3 regions of the Streptomyces sp. Je 1-4 4N24 genome follow, and region 2 is predicted to be linked to each of the others. Evidence: riboswitches for the same ligand, from Rfam matches in the RefSeq annotation. Region 2 holds a riboswitch; each other region holds the start of a gene.

The links. A riboswitch is a leader RNA that binds a small molecule or an ion and turns the genes downstream of it on or off. The one in region 2 is predicted to bind cyclic di-AMP.
Positions count from the first base shown of each region.
Region 1: another riboswitch for cyclic di-AMP. It lies ahead of SLV14N_RS21825 (M23 family metallopeptidase); the one in region 2 lies ahead of SLV14N_RS24420 (transglycosylase family protein).
Region 3: another riboswitch for cyclic di-AMP. It lies ahead of SLV14N_RS10125 (M23 family metallopeptidase); the one in region 2 lies ahead of SLV14N_RS24420 (transglycosylase family protein).

Region 1 is NZ_CP110836.1:4,999,347-5,004,736, reverse strand. It holds gene SLV14N_RS21830 (aldo/keto reductase) at 1-717, opposite strand, end outside; gene SLV14N_RS21825 (M23 family metallopeptidase) at 973-2,085, opposite strand; cyclic di-AMP (ydaO/yuaA leader) riboswitch at 2,097-2,251, opposite strand; gene SLV14N_RS21820 (DUF2332 domain-containing protein) at 2,537-3,670, shown strand; gene SLV14N_RS21815 (PP2C family protein-serine/threonine phosphatase) at 3,917-4,999, opposite strand.
Region 2 is NZ_CP110836.1:5,553,165-5,558,554, forward strand. It holds gene SLV14N_RS24410 (cytochrome P450) at 1-1,123, shown strand, start outside; gene SLV14N_RS24415 (transglycosylase family protein) at 1,445-2,503, shown strand; cyclic di-AMP (ydaO/yuaA leader) riboswitch at 2,714-2,925, shown strand; gene SLV14N_RS24420 (transglycosylase family protein) at 2,933-3,592, shown strand; gene eno (phosphopyruvate hydratase) at 3,883-5,205, shown strand; gene SLV14N_RS24430 (septum formation initiator family protein) at 5,363-5,390, shown strand, end outside.
Region 3 is NZ_CP110836.1:2,393,377-2,398,766, forward strand. It holds gene SLV14N_RS10115 (HPr family phosphocarrier protein) at 1-81, shown strand, start outside; gene SLV14N_RS10120 (GntR family transcriptional regulator) at 432-1,121, opposite strand; gene SLV14N_RS10125 (M23 family metallopeptidase) at 1,385-2,185, opposite strand; cyclic di-AMP (ydaO/yuaA leader) riboswitch at 2,198-2,353, opposite strand; gene SLV14N_RS10130 (pitrilysin family protein) at 2,562-3,944, opposite strand; gene SLV14N_RS10135 (pitrilysin family protein) at 3,983-5,320, opposite strand.

The sequences.
Region 1 (5,390 bases), 550 kb from region 2:
CACGTACTTGAGGGCTCCCCCGGAGCGGGCGCTGTCGACCTGGGTGCCCGGGCGGTACTTGCCGGTGAGGAAGCCGGAGGCGAGGGCGTAGTACGGCATCGCGGCCAGGCCGTGACGGGCGGCCACGTCGGCGAGTTCGCCCTCGTAGGTGTCGCGGGAGACCAGGTTGTAGTGGGGCTGGAGGGCGACATAGCGGGCCAGGCCCTCGCGGGTGGAGCAGGCCAGGGACTCCTCCAGGCGCTGCGCCGAGATGTTGGAGGCGGCGATCTCGCGGACCTTGCCGGCCCGGACGAGGTCGTCGAGGGCGCTGAGGAACTCCGGGACCTCGACCGACTCGTCGTCGTAGTGGGTGTAGTAGAGGTCGATGTAGTCGGTGCGCAGACGGGTGAGGGATGCGTCGACCGCGGACTTGATGGTGGCGGGGGCGAGGCCCTTGAGGTCCGGGTGGGCGCCGACCTTGGTGGCGATGACGACTTCGGAGCGATTGCGGCGGGAGGCCAGCCAGTTGCCGATGACGGTCTCGGATTCGCCGCCCTTGTTACCGGGGACCCAGGCCGAGTAGACGTCGGCGGTGTCGATGAAATTGCCGCCGCCCGCCACATAGGCGTCGAGCACGGCGAAGGACTCGGCTTCGTCGGCCGTCCAGCCGAAGACGTTGCCGCCCAGGGACAGCGGGGAGACGGAGAGCGAGCCGAGGGGCTTGTGTGTCGCGGTCATATCCGGTGGCAGCGTCGGGGGAAGAGGAGTTATTCCTTCCTCTTCCCCCTCCCGCAGCAACTCCCGGCGGATGCCCACAGGTTGAGCTCTTTGCGCGCGTGCCGAGGGCACCGGTCATGCGCGCAAGGCCGCCGGTCGAGCGCAGAGGCCGTCATTCATGCACCGAAGCCGTCGGTCAACCGTTGATGCCGCCAATCACACGCTGATGCAGCCAGTCACACGCTGAGGCAGCCAGTCACACGCTGAGGCAGTCGCTCACACATTGATGCCGTGGTCGCGGAGCCACGGCATGGGGTCGACCGGGTCGCCGGCGTCGGGGCGTACCTCCAGGTGGAGGTGGGGGCCGGTGACATTGCCGGTGGCGCCGACGCGGCCGATGACATCGCCAGTGTTGACCTTGCCGGAGGTCTTCACCATCGAGGAGAGGTGGCAGAACCAGACTTCGGTGCCGTCGTCGAGGGTGAGGACGATGCGGTAGCCGTACGAACCGGCCCAGCCGGCCTGGGTGATGGTGCCGGAGTGCAGCGCCTTGACGGGAGTGCCGGTCGGCGCGGCGAAGTCCTGTCCGGTGTGGTCCGCGGCCCAGCGGTCGCCGGCCTGGCCGAAACTGGCGGTGAGCGTGTAGGAGGACACGGGGGCGATGAAGCTCTTCGCCAGTTTGGCGAGGCGTTCGGCCTCCGCCTTCTGACGGGCCGCTTCCTCGGCCTTGCGCTTGGCCTCCATCTCGGCCGCCTTCTTGGCTGCTGCGGCCTTTTCGGCCGACTTCTGGTGGGCGGCGGCTTCCGTTGCGACCTGCTGGACGGCGGCCTGTTCGGCGGTGTCGCGTGCCTCCTGCTCGGCGGCGCCCTGCTGCGCGTCAGCCTGCTGGAGGATGCGGCTGCGCAGCGCCTCACCGGCGCCCGTGCCGCCGCCCGTGTCCGCGCTCGCCTGCGTGGCCCGGGTGAGCGGCCCGGAGGCGGCAGGAGCCGCGTCGTCGGCGACAGCGGATGCGGAGTCCTCGTCGGATATCAGCTCGCCGATGCCGGGAAGCGACTTGGCGTCCGGCAGGTTTTCGGAGAGGTCGTCGGCCATCCCGCCGATGTCGGGCATCGAGATCGGCACCGGCGGACGGTCCTCGGCCGAGGCCATTCCGCCCGCGCCGACCGCCGCGATGACACCGACACCCAGGACGGTGCCGCTGCGGGCGAGTCCGCCGCCGCGCTGCTTGGCCACCCGGTGTTTGCCGCGGACGGAACGGGTGGATTCCTCGGTGGGATTCCACTCCTCCCACGGTCCGTCGCCGTCATCGGCACCGGGGCCGGGGAAGGCACCTCGGTCATCGAGCTCGTAGGCGGACGGAGACTCGGGGGCAGGCCTGTTGGACGCCACGGAGGCGCACTCCTTTCCTTCCTTCTCGCCTACCGGGTTAGCTGACGGGTTCGGAGCAGGAAGGTCTCCTACGGGCGCCCGCTGGCGGAGGGCGTCCGATTCACCCCAAGGAAGTGGTTCCCCGGTTCCCTTGGTGCAGTTCGAAGTGCTTGGGGGTGCGTGAAAAGCGCGTGCGGGATTCGGCGTCGGCGCGCGGTGCCGCCTCTTGCGACGGCTGGGACGACCGCGCTGCGTTATCGGACAGTAATAGAGATGGCGACCGAATTCCAAGCGTTCCCACGAATCCTTATCGGCTCAGCACAAGCTGTGGCATGGACTTTTTCGGCCACCACGGCCACAAAACGGGCGAGTTGACCGCCCGGCGCTAAACGATCTCGCGCGGATTGTGCACCAGTCGTTATGCGGAGGGGTGCCCCTCAATTACGGAGGGTGAGAGCAGTAACGTCGGATCATGGTCGTCAACGTCGGGAACACCGGGAACGCCGGACGTGCTGCCGGTATCGCGTGGGGAGTGGCGGAGCGGTACCGGGAGTTCTCCTGGCGGGAGGCGCGGGGCCGGTCGGACGCGCACGAGGAGCTGAGCGCGCGGATCAGCCAGGACGCGGAGCTCTGCGACCTGCTGTCGGGATCGCTGCCCGCCGGCAACAAACAGCAGCCGAATCTCCTGCTCGCCGCCGTCCGTTATCTCGACGGCCCGCACGCCGAAACGGGCCCGCGCGGTGAGGCCGCGTACGGGCGCTGGCGCGAGTGGACGATCCGGCACTGGGACGAGGTACGCACGGTGATCATGCAGCGCGCCACCCAGACCAACGAACCGGCCCGCTGCGCCACCCTGCTGCCGCTGCTCGCCCGTCTGCCGCAGCCGCTGGCGCTGCTGGAGGCCGGTACGTCCGCGGGACTGTGTCTGCACCCCGACCGCTATCGCTACCGGTACGAGGCCGACGGCGAGGACGGGGACGGCCGCCGGGCGGGCGCCCTCCGCACCGAGCTGGGGGCGCCGGAGAGCCCGCTGGAGCTCACCTGCCGTACGGGAGGGGCCGCCGACGAGCTGCCCGACCGGATGCCGGAGATCGTGTGGCGGGCCGGCATCGACCTCGACCCGCTCGACCCGGTTGCCGAACCGGATGATCTGCGCTGGCTGCAGGCGCTCGTATGGCCGGGCGACGGGGAGCGTACGGCGCGGCTGTCCGCGGCCGTCGAAGCGGTGCGGCCGGCGCCGCGGCCGCGGATGGTGCGCGGCGATCTGCTCGACGAGCTGCCCGCGCTCGCCGCCGAGGCGCCGCCCGAGGCGACGCTGGTCATCTTCCACAGCTCGGTGCTGACCTACCTCCCGCCCGCCCGCCGCGAGGAGTTCGCCCGGCTCGTACGGTCTCTGCTCGACGGACGGCCCGGCGGCGGCCACTGGATCTCCAACGAGCACCACTCCGTGTTGCCCTGGATCACCGGCCCGGCACACCACTCGCCCCGCCCGGACGACCCGCTGCTGCTGACCCTCGCGCTCGACGGGCACCCGGTCGCACTCACCGGCCCGCACGGCCAGAGCCTGCACGGCCTCCCCGGGGCGACGGACATCCCGGGGAGCTGAGCGCGGCCCCGATATCCGTACGCGCGACCTGACCTCCCATACACACGGCCCGATACCCCGTACGCGCAACACGGCCTCCCATACACACGGCCCGACCCGTACACCCAGCCCGGCCCCGGACGCGCCCCGATTCCCGTACGCGCGCCCCGATTCCCCTACGCGCGCCCCGGCTCCCGTACGCAGCGCCCACGCCCCTCCGCGGCCCCGCCCCGTAGGTCGCCCCCAGGCCCCTACGAACGCCGACGCCTACGCCCCCATCGGCCGCTGCACCGCCAGCAGCGCCATATCGTCGGCCGGCGCGCCGCCCGTATGGCGTGCGACGTCCTCGACGACGGTGTCCAGGAGGACGTCCGGGCCGGGGAAGCGGCAGCCGCGCAGTTTGCTCGACGGGTTGTAGAAGCGGCCGAGCAGGTCCCGGGCCTCGGTCACCCCGTCGGTGAAGAAGAGCAGCAGGGCCCCGGCCGGGAAGAACGTCTCGTCCGGCCGGTCCGGCCGGCTCGCCATCTCGCCCAGCCCGAGGGGCAGCGCCGGCGCCGCGGGAGCCAGCTCGCGCAGACCGCCGTCCGGGGTGAGCAGCAGCGGGGGCGGGTGGCCCCGGTTGAGCACCCGCAGCACGGACTGCCCGTCGGCGGGGATCTCGGCCAGCACGGCAGTGGTGAACCCCTCGGTCCGCTCCACCCCGTTGCGCCGCCCGCCCTCCCGTTGCAGCGCCCGCTCCAGCCGCCCCGCCACCGCACCCAAGGTGCTCTCCTGTTCCGCCGCCTCGCGAAAGGCGCCGATGACGATCACCGCGGTCTCCACCGCCTCCAGCCCCTTGCCCCGTACGTCGCCGACGATCAGCCGTAGGCCGTGCGGGGTGTCCTGCACCGCATAGAGGTCGCCGCCGATCCGGGCATCCGCCCGCGCGCCCACATAGCGGGCGGCGAGGGCGAGCCCGGCGAGCCGTTCGGGCGGCATGGGCAGTACGGCGCGCTGGGCGGCCTCCGAGACGTCCCGTACGGAGGCCAGACGGGCATCGACCGTCCGGACGACCCGGTTGATGCCGAGGGCCAGCAGGGCGACGACAAGGACCGTGGCGATCTCCGTCACCGACTCGCTGTAGTTCTGCCCGGCGCTGCGGTAGGTGACGACCCAGATCTCGCCGAGCAAAGCGGCCAGGGCCGTGAGGGCGGTGCCCCGCAGGGAGAAGAGCGGCGCGGCGACCAGCGGGGCGGCGGAGAAGAAGGGGGCGGCCGTGTAACTGGCCGGCGTCCCCATGTCGAAGACGACCCCGCCGACGATGAGGATGGCGGGAAGTCGGCGCACCAGCAGACGGCCGGACCACGACATCCGGGAGCGGCCCTCCTCGCGGGCCCCGCGCTCCCCGTCGTCCTCGCCCTCGGGGGGCGCCTCACCTCGGAGCATCCGCACCGGCCTCTTCCCACTCCCGCCCGTCCGTACGGGCACCGCCGTGCCGGTCGCCTGGACGTCCCCAGGCTTGCCGGTACGGGGCGGGACGGCGACTCGTCGGGGGCCGGACGGGTCACCGGACCGGCCGCGCCACGTGAGGAAGAGGCGAGGGCGGGCGAAGAGGACCGGGCGCAGCGGCGGCCTCTCCAACCACCTCGTGCCACCCGCCTCGTGCCGCCCGATTCGCGCCCCCAAGCCCGTTCCGCCCCACAGCACTTGAGCCCCGCCCCGGACACCGCTCATGACCGAGGGCCCGGACCGCACACGGTCC
Region 2 (5,390 bases):
GCGGTACTCGGAGGCGCGGCAGGCGCTCGCCGACGCCCGGCTGTCCAAGAACCCGGTCCACCACAGCGAGGCCGCGCACGGCAAGGGCAAGGTCGGCATCCCGGGCGAGCGCAGCGCCAACCTCATGACGCATCTGCTCAACATCGACCCCCCGGACCACACCAGGCTGCGCCGCCTGGTCTCGAAGGCGTTCACCCCGCGCCGGGTCGCCGCCTTCGCCCCGCGGGTCCAGGAGCTGACCGACCACCTCATCGACCAGTTCGCGGCGAAGGGCGAGGCCGACCTCATCCACGAGTTCGCCTTTCCGCTCCCGATCTACGCGATCTGCGATCTGCTGGGCGTACCGCGCGAGGACCAGGACGACTTCCGGGACTGGGCGGGCATGATGATCCGGCACGGCGGAGGGCCGCGCGGCGGCGTCGCCCGCTCCGTGAAGAAGATGCGCGGCTATCTCGCCGAGCTGATCCACCGCAAGCGCGAGTCCCTGGGGGAGACCGCCGAGGCGGACGAGGATCTGATCTCCGCCCTGATCAGGGCGTCGGACCACGGTGAGCATCTGACCGAGAACGAGGCCGCCGCGATGGCCTTCATCCTGCTCTTCGCGGGCTTCGAGACCACCGTCAACCTCATCGGCAACGGCACCTATGCGCTGCTGCGCCACCCCGCCCAGCGTGAGCTGCTGCAGAAGTCGATCGCGGCGGGCGACAGCGACCTGCTCACCACCGGCATCGAGGAACTGCTCCGTTACGACGGTCCCGTGGAGCTGGCGACCTGGCGGTTCGCGACCCAGGAGCTGACGCTCGGCGGGCAGCGGATCGCCGAGGGGGACCCGGTCCTGGTGGTGCTGGCCGCCGCCGACCGCGACCCGGCGCGCTTCGACGAGCCGGATGTGCTCGATCTGACCCGGCGTGACAATCAGCATCTGGGATACGGGCACGGCATCCACTACTGCCTGGGTGCGCCGCTCGCCCGCCTCGAAGGGCAGAGTGCGCTGGCGACCCTGCTGACCCGGCTCCCGGACATCCGGCTTGCCGCGGAACCTGACGATTTGCGCTGGCGTGGCGGGCTCATCATGCGCGGACTGCGTTCACTTCCGGTGGAGTTCACTCCGGAGCGTCCCTGACCAGCGACGAAGCCCGATGTGACACAGAGTCAACTGCGTGACCTTTACGTGATCCGCACTACACCGACTTGTGACTACCTCTGACCCCGGCTACCTTTCGACCCGACGATCGACAGGCTTCACTCGATCGGTCGAAGCGGTGATGTGGGGGACCGGTGTAACGGTGCCGCTCGCGTGCGTCGGCCGGCCGGAAGCCCCGTCGAGCAGCTCGAAGAGCTCGTCGAACAACTCAACCGCCGCGCGAAAGGCATCCGCATGCGTTCCGGGAACGGCCGACATCGTCGACCCCGTCAGGCACCGGCCATCTTTGTCACGGCGGGAGTGACCGGCGCAGGCCTCGCCCTGCCGCTGTTCGCCGCGAGCGGTGCACAGGCCGCCGACACCGCGACCTGGGACAAGGTCGCCCAGTGTGAGAGCGGCGGGGTGTGGAGCGCGGCGTCGGGCAACGGCTACTACGGCGGCCTGCAGCTCACCCAGGAGATGTGGGACAACTACGGCGGCTCGTCCTATGCGTCGCGCCCCGACCTCGCCAGCCGCTCCCAGCAGATCGCGGTCGCCGAGTCGATCCTCGACGACCGCGGGCCGGACGCCTGGCCGAGCTGTGCGGTGAACGCCGGGCTGACCGACGACGGCCGGGCACCGGAGGTCGACCCGGGCAGCACCAGCACCCCGGCGCCCGACCCCTCGGACTCCGAGGGCTCCCTCGACCCCTGGGACACCCCCGGTTCCTCCGACGCCCACGACGGCGCGGACTCCTCCGGACGGAACGACGGGTCCAGCGACAAGCCCAGCGACGGGCCCAGTGATAAGCCCAGCGACGAGCCCAGTGATGAGTCGAGCGGGCTGCCGTCCGACGAGACGCCCTCGCCCGACGCTTCGGACACCGCCGAGCCCGGCGACTCGTCCACGAGCCCGGAGCCGTCCGACCCGGCGACGCCCGGAGACCGGGACGGCGACCAGGGCGACGACCGGGGTGGCAACCGGGACGACGACCCGTCGCAGTCCGCCGACCCGTCCGACGACCCCTCCGCGGACCCGTCCGACGGCGGCAGCCGTACGGACAGCAGCGGCACCCCGCACGAGGTGCCCAAGGGCAAGCACCGCGGCGAGGCGGGCGACGGGGAGGGCGGTGACGGTGACGGCGGCCGGTCCTCCGGCGGTCGGCACGCCTCGCGCGGCGATGACGCGCACCGCACGGGCCCGGCGGCCGACGGCGACTACACGGTGCGCCCGGGTGACAGCCTGTCAGCCATCGCCACGGCCCACCGGCTGCCCGGCGGATGGGCCGAGCTCTACGACCGCAACGAGGGCGTCATCGGCTCCGACGCGGACCTGATCCAGCCCGGCCAGCAGCTCGATCTCGGCCGGAACGCAGGGTAGTTCGGCACCCTTCGCCCTCTTTTGGGAAAGTGAGACAAGGGTCTCGTTGACTGTGGTGGGGCCCGGGTTACTCAACCCCGGCATACCGGGCCTCACCTGCGGATATGTAACCAACCCGTGATCAAAAACGGTCAACTTGGTTCAGATGGTGGGGTTTGAACCCCAAGGGGATTACTGCTTAACGTCAGGACCGCTCGCCAAAGCGGGCCCTTCGATCACACGCCGAATCCTGCCGGTGGTCGAAGGCACTTGACGCGCAAGCGCCGAAGGCAGGAGCGGGGGACCCAGGATTTGTGCCGGCCCCGCCCGTGAAAACGGGTCAACCGGCTTGGGGTGAAGCCACGTGCGTTCTGCGCACACGGCCGGGCGACTCATCAGTCCGAACCCGACAGCTCACCTCGTAGGCGTCGGTGAGGAAACGAACGAACCATGCTGATCTTCAAGGGCAAGCACCGTCGTCCCTCCAAGGCCGTCCGCGTCGCCACCCTCGCCGGTGTGGCCGGTGCCGCCGTGGCCGTGCCGCTGATGGGCGCCACCTCCGCCTCCGCCGCCTCCGTCGCCACCTGGGACAAGGTCGCCCAGTGCGAGTCCGGCGGCAACTGGTCGATCAACACCGGTAACGGCTACTACGGTGGCCTGCAGTTCTCCAACTCCAGCTGGGCCGCCGCCGGTGGCACCCAGTACGCGCCGCGCGCCGACCTGGCCACCAAGGCCCAGCAGATCGCCGCCGCCGAGAAGCTCCTCGCCATCCAGGGCCCGGGTGCCTGGACCTGCGCCGGTGCGGGCAACCTGACCGCCGGTGGCCCCGCCGCCGACGTCGACACCTCCGCGCAGACCAAGTCCGCGCCGAAGCAGGAGTCCGCCAAGCCGGAGGCCAAGAAGGCCCCGTCCGCCTCCGAGGACCGTGCCTCGCGGTCCGCCGAGCGCAAGTCCACGGGTGACGGCAACTACACCGTCAAGGCGGGCGACACCCTCGCAAAGATCGCCAAGGCCCACGGCACCGACTGGAAGTCCGTCTACAAGGCGAACAAGTCGGTCATCGGCGGCAACCCGAACCTGATCATCCCCGGTCAGCAGCTCACCGTCTGAGCCGCTTTCTCACCGGGGCTCCGGGCCCGAGCGGCGGGCCCCCTTCCTCCGTGAGACCGCCCCGCCACGGCACGCCCTTCCCCCGGCGCGCCGTGGCGGGGTTTCTCATGTCCCGGGTCACGGGCCCGGAGCGCCCCGGCGGGCGGCAGGCCGCTGACCGGCGCTGTTCAGCAACTTTTCCCGTTTAGTGAACAATGTGCCCAAACGTCCCGTGAACTGGGCCTTTGGGCCTGTTTTCGTCCCACGGAGCGGGCCAAGGGCAGGCGGACGCGCCCGGGGCCGTTAGGCTCATGCGCAGAACGCCAGACACCCACGAAGGAGACAACGTGCCGTCGATCGACGTCGTCGTAGCCCGCGAAATTCTCGACTCGCGAGGTAATCCCACGGTCGAGGTCGAGGTCGGCCTCGACGACGGCAGCACCGGCCGTGCCGCCGTCCCGTCCGGCGCCTCCACCGGCGCCTTCGAGGCCATCGAGCTCCGTGACGGCGACCCGAACCGCTACCTGGGCAAGGGCGTGGAGAAGGCCGTCCTGGCCGTCATCGAGCAGATCGGCCCGGAGCTCGTCGGCTACGACGCGACCGAGCAGCGGCTGATCGACCAGGCCATGTTCGACCTGGACGCCACCGACAACAAGGGCTCGCTCGGCGCCAACGCCATCCTCGGCGTCTCCCTCGCCGTGGCGCACGCCGCCTCCGAGGCCAGCGACCTCCCGCTGTTCCGCTACCTCGGCGGCCCGAACGCGCACGTGCTGCCCGTCCCGATGATGAACATCCTGAACGGCGGCTCGCACGCCGACTCCAACGTGGACATCCAGGAGTTCATGATCGCCCCGATCGGCGCGGAGTCCTTCTCCGAGGCGCTGCGCTGGGGCGCCGAGGTCTACCACACCCTCAAGAAGGTCCTGAAGGCCAAGGGCCTGGCCACCGGCCTGGGCGACGAGGGCGGCTTCGCCCCGAACCTCGGCTCCAACCGCGAGGCCCTCGACCTCATCCTCGAGGCCATCAAGGAAGCCGGGTACGCCCCCGGCCAGGACATCGCGCTCGCGCTGGACGTCGCCGCCTCCGAGTTCTACAAGGACGGCACGTACCAGTTCGAGGGCAAGGACCGCTCGGCCGCCGAGATGACCGAGTACTACGAGGAGCTGGTGGCGGCCTATCCGCTGGTCTCCATCGAGGACCCGCTGTTCGAGGACGACTGGGCCGGCTGGAAGGTCATCACCGACAAGCTCGGCGCCAAGGTCCAGCTCGTCGGCGACGACCTGTTCGTCACCAACCCCGAGCGCCTCGCCCGCGGCATCGAGGAGGGCTCCGCCAACGCGCTGCTGGTGAAGGTCAACCAGATCGGCTCGCTGACCGAGACCCTGGACGCCGTCGAGCTGGCCCAGCGCAACGGCTTCAAGTGCATGATGTCGCACCGCTCCGGTGAGACCGAGGACGTCACCATCGCCGACCTCGCCGTCGCCACCAACTGCGGCCAGATCAAGACCGGCGCCCCGGCCCGCTCCGAGCGCGTCGCCAAGTACAACCAGCTGCTGCGCATCGAGGAGATCCTCGACGACGCCGCGGTCTACGCCGGCCGCTCCGCTTTCCCGCGCTTCCGCCACAGCAGCTGACGAAGGCGGCCCGCTGCCGGGCCGGACAAGGCAGCAGGGGCTGAACGGGCGAGGCAATCGCCCGGCACCCCGTACGTCCCCGGCGACGGTCCCGTACCGTTGCCGGGGACGTACCTGCTTGAAGCAGTCAGGCGTCCGTCAGTGAAGGGGAGACGACGTGCCCGCGGACCGGTTCTCGACCGCGA
Region 3 (5,390 bases), 3.2 Mb from region 2:
GCCGAGGGCGCCGAGGCGGCGCTCGACCGTCTGGCCAAGCTCGTGGCCGAGGGCCTCGAGGAGCTCCCCGAGACCGTCTGAGTCCGCCAGGACTTCTGCCGTCTGCGGCGGCCCCGCCGTGGTGACCGAATCGGTTGCCGCGGCGGGGCCGTTTTGCTGGGCCGGTATCCGCGGTGCCAGTGGGGGTGACGGTCCGCCGCGCCCGGTGGGTCTGCGCGGCAATGCCGCATACGGCGCCGCGCATTCCGCGGGGAGGGGGCGCGGAATTGCCGGGGTGACCGCCGTCCGGGTTCCGCCAGGAAATGCACACACCATTAAGCACATGCAGTGCGGCAAAAATAGGCACACCAAATGCAGGATCGGGCGCCGAATAAAGCACCGCTATGCGCGGGCGCAGCAAATTCCGCGCTTCTTTGTATACGGGGCGATTGTTAAGGGCGGACGCGTGCCGTGTTGACGGGCGGTTTCGGATCCCTCACCTCGGCCTTGGCGGGGAGCCGCAGCCGGTAGACCGGAAGCGAGCGCTCGACATGAGCCGCCATCAGGGCGCGCGCCCGTTCGGCGTCCCCACGGGCCACCGCGTCCAGCACCGCGCCGTGTTCGTCCCAGGACTCGCCGGCCCGGGGCGGCAGTTCCACCGCGTACATCCACTCGATCTTGCGCCGCAACTGGGTCAGCAGCGCCGTCAGGCTGGGGCTGCCGGCCGCCTGGGCCAGCGTTTCGTGGAACCAGCCGTCCAGTTGGCGCAGATCCGCGGGGTTGCCGTGCCGGGCCCGCTCGCGGCCGAGCCGTACCAGGCCGCGGAGCACCTTCAGGTGGGCCGGACTGCGGCGGGCGGCCGCGCGGGCGGCGCCCAGCGGCTCCAACAGGGCGCGGACGTCGAGGAGATCGGCGGCCTCCTGCTCGGTGGGCTCGGCGACGCAGGCGCCCGCGTGGTGGCGGGTGGTGACGAAGCCCTCGGACTGCAGGGTGCGCAGTGCTTCGCGGACCGGCACTCTGGAGACGCCGTAACGGGCCGCCAGGATCTCCTCGATCAGCCGGCTCCCCGGCGCCAGCGCACCGGAGACAATGTCGTCGCGAATCGCCGTGCACACCGCATGCGCGGAAATATGGCCTCGCATCTTCCGTGCCTCCGCCGTAATCCCCTGAAAACGCCGCCGGTCGGCGACTTTTCCGTGACTCTATTCGACCGGCACGGCTTTTCCGACGGCCTCGGGATATTCATGGATATTTTTTGGCCGGAAGTCGCGGGGCACCGGCGTATCCGGTGCGTACCCACCGCACTCCGGATACACCGAAGCCCCGGCCGTGGGACCGGGGCTCCGGAGGGACGCTCGGCGTGGGGCGCAGGACCCGTACGGGGCGCCGCCGGCGAGGCCGGGAATCAGACGTTGACGCCGTGCCCGCGCAGGTACGAGATGGGGTCGATGTCCGAGCCGTAGTCGGCGCCGGTGCGGGCCTCGAAGTGCAGGTGCGGGCCGGTGACGTTGCCGGTGGCGCCGGAGAGGCCGATCTGCTGACCCGGGGTGACCTGCTGGCCGACCGAGACACCGAGCGACGACAGGTGGCCGTACTGGGTGTACGTGCCGTCGTTCATCTTGATCACGATGTTGTTGCCGTACGAGCCGCCCCAGCCGGCCTCGACGACGGTGCCCGAGCCGACCGCGTGGACGCTGGTGCCGGAGGCGGCGTGGAAGTCGATGCCGGTGTGGCTGCCGGAGGACCACAGGCCACTGGAGGCCTTGTAGGCGGTGGACACGTAGGAGTCGCCAATGGGGGCGACAAAGGCGTTGAGGCGCTTGCGCTCCGCGTCGCGGGCGGCGCGCACCTTGGCCTCATGGGCGGCCTTGGCCTTCTTCTTCGCCGCCTCGGCACGCCGCTTGGCCTCATCGGCCTGCTTCTTGGCGACGGCCTCGGCCTTCGCCCTCGCCGCGGCGGCCTCGGCGTCGGCCTGCTGCGCGTCGGCCTGGGCCTCGACACGGTTGGCGAGCTCGTCGCCCAGCACGACGGCCTGCTGCAGTCCGGTGTCGTGGGGGCGCGCCTCGTCCGTCGCGGCCAGCGCCGGCGAGGCCACGGAGGCGACCACACCGCCGGCCGCGAGGGTGGCTATGCCGGCGACGTTGCGGGTCGTCCGAACGGGACGGCTCGCGCGACGGTGCTTCCCGGTGGCACGGATGAACGCCATGTGCTGGCTTGTCCTTTCCCTCCTTCTCGCCTACCGGGTTAGCTGACGGGTTCGGAGCAGGAAGGTCTCCTACGGACTCCTCGGAGAGGAGGCCGATTCACCCCAAGGGACGTTTGGGTCCCCGGCTCCCCTGGCTCGCGCCGTACGGGGACTCGGCGATGGCTGTCCGGTGCCACTGTTGTGGCGGACTTGTGACGAACAGCCGGACCGACGCTAAACGGGGCAACTTTCAATCGGCAAACAGAACCGCTTTTTTGTGCGGGATGCCACAAGAACCGGGGCACCAGCCGCAATAAACCGGACATACGGCGGCTCCCGTGGCTGACAAGCACCACGGGAGCCGCACGGTCTGCAGATGACCTTCCGTCATACGGGGCTAGCCGCTGACGACGGTCACCTCACCGATGCCCAGCGCCTTGACCGGCTCGGCGATCTGCGCCGCATCGCCCACCAGGACCGTCACCAGCCGGTCCACGGGGAAGGCGTTGACCGCCGCGGCGGTGGCCTCGACGGTGCCGGTCTCCGCGAGGCGGGCGTACAACTGCGCCTGGAAGTCGTCCGGGAGCTGCTGCTCCACCTGGTCGGCGAGGGTGCCCGCGACGGCCGCCGCGGTCTCGTACTTCAGCGGAGCGACCCCGACGAGGTTCTGCACGGCGACATCCCGCTCCTCGTCCGTCAGCCCCTCTGCCGCGAGGGTGCGCAGCACCTTCCACAGGTCCTCGAGGGCCGGGACGGTGGAGCCGGTGTCCACCGAGCCGCTGATGGCGAGCAGCGCGGCGCCCGTGGATCCCTCGGGGGAGGTGGGGGCGGTGGAGCGGAGCACCTGGCCGAAGGCGCGCACCCCGTAGGTGTAGCCCTTCTCCTCCCGCAGCACACGGTCCAGACGGGAGGTGAGGGTGCCGCCCAGGCAATAGGCGCCGAGGACCTGCGCGGGCCACACGCGGTCGTGCCGGTCGGCACCGATCCGGCCGATGAGCAGCTGCGTCTGGACGGCACCGGGGCGGTCCACGATCACCACCCGGCCGGTGTCGTCGGCGACGATCGCCGAGGCCTTCAGCGGCTCGGCCGTGGAGCCGCTCCAGGCACCGAGAGTGTCGGCGAGCGCCGCGCCGAGGTCGACGCCGGTGAAGTCACCGACGATGACGGCGGTGGCAGTGGCGGGCCGTACATGGGCGTCGTAGAAGGCGCGGACGGCGGCGGCGTCGATGCGGGCGACGGTCTCCTCGGTGCCCTGCCGGGGCCGCGACATGCGGGCGGTGGCCGGGAACAGCTCCTTGGACAGTGCCATCGCGGCGCGGCGGGCCGGGTTGGCGAGCTCGTGCGGAATCTCGTCGAGGCGGTTGCGTACCAGCCGCTCGACCTCGCTCTCCGGGAAGGCGGGCGCCCGCAGCGCGTCGGCGAGCAGGCCGAGCGCACGGGTCAGCCGGGACGCCGGCACCTCGAGGGAGACCCGTACGCCGGGGTGGTCGGCGTGCGCGTCCAGGGTGGCGCCGCAGCGCTCCAGCTCGGCGGCGAACTCCTCCGCGTCATGCGTGTCGGTGCCCTCGGACAGCGCACGCGCCATGATCGTGGCGACGCCGTCCAGGCCCTCGGGTTCGGCGTCCAGCGGCGCGACGAGGTTGATCTCGACGGCGACGACCTGCTGGCCGGGGCGGTGGCTGGTCAGGAGGGTGAGCCCGTTGGGCAGTTGGCTGCGCTCGGGGGCAGGGAAGGCCCACGGCTTGGGCGCGCCCCCCTGGGGCTGCGGGTGGAAGTCCATGGGGCTCACGGGGGAATCGGCGTGGGTGGTGGCGTCGCTCACTGGTCCGCCTCCCCTTCCTCGGTGTCGGCGTCGGACGGCTCGGTGGGCTCGTAGACGAGCGCCGCGCGGTTGTCGGGGCGCAGCCGGGCCTTGGCGACCGCCTGCACCTCCTCGGGGGTGATGTCCAGGACGCGCTGGACGGCGGACAGCGCGAGCTGCGGGTCGCCGAACAGGACGGCGAAGCGGCACAGTTCGTCGGCGCGGCCGCTGACCGTGGCCAGCCGGTCCAGCCATTCGCGCTCCAGCTGGGCCTGCGCCCGCTCCATCTCCTCCGGGGTCGGGCCCTCGGCGGCGAAGCGGGCCAGCTCCTCGTCGACCGCGCGCTCGATGTCGGGGACCTCGACCCCGCCGGACGTCTTCACGTCCAGCCAGCCCAGCGAAGGGGCACCGGCCAGCCGCAGCAGGCCGAAGCCGGCGGCGACGGCGCTGCGGTCGCGGCGCACCAGCCGGTTGTAGAGGCGGGAGGACTCGCCGCCGCCCAGGACGGTCAGCGCGAGGTCCGCGGCGTCCGCCTCACGGGTGCCGTCGTGCGGCAGGCGGTAGGCCGCCATGAGGGCGCGGGAGGGCACATCCTCCTCGACGACCTCGCGCAGCTCGCCGCCGATGACGTCCGGCAGGGTGCCGTCCCGGGGCGGCTGCTTGCCGTCGTGCGAGGGGATCGATCCGAAGTACTTCTCGATCCAGGCCAGCGTCCGCTCGGGGTCGATGTCGCCGACGACCGACAGGACGGCGTTGTTGGGCGCGTAGTACGTACGGAAGAACGCCCGCGCGTCCTCCAGGGAGGCCGCGTCCAGGTCTGCCATCGACCCGATGGGCGTGTGGTGGTACGGGTGGCCCTCGGGGTACGCCATGGCCGTCAGCTTCTCGAAGGCCGTGCCGTAGGGGACGTTGTCGTAGCGCTGGCGGCGCTCGTTCTTGACGACGTCGCGCTGGTTCTCCAGGGACTCGTCGTCCAGCGCGGTCAGCAGCGAGCCCATGCGGTCCGCCTCCAGCCAGAGCGCGAGCTCCAGCTCATGGGCGGGCATGGTCTCGAAGTAGTTGGTGCGCTCGAAGCTCGTGGTGCCGTTGAGCGAACCGCCGGCGCCCTGCACCAGCTCGAAGTGGCCGTTGCCCTTCACCTGCGCGGAACCCTGGAACATCAGATGCTCGAAGAGGTGAGCCAGGCCCGTACGGCCCTTGACCTCGTGGCGGGAGCCGACGTCGTACCACAGGCAGACCGCTGCGACCGGGGTCAGGTGGTCTTCGGAGAGCACCACGCGCAGGCCATTGGCCAGCCGGTGCTCGGTTGCTGTCAGGCCGCCGGAGCCGGCTTGTTCTGTGGCCGTGTGACCCATGGGCATGTACGTCCCTTCGATCCGCTTGCGAGGAAGTTCTGTCACTGTATGCAAGCGCGTCGGCATCTGG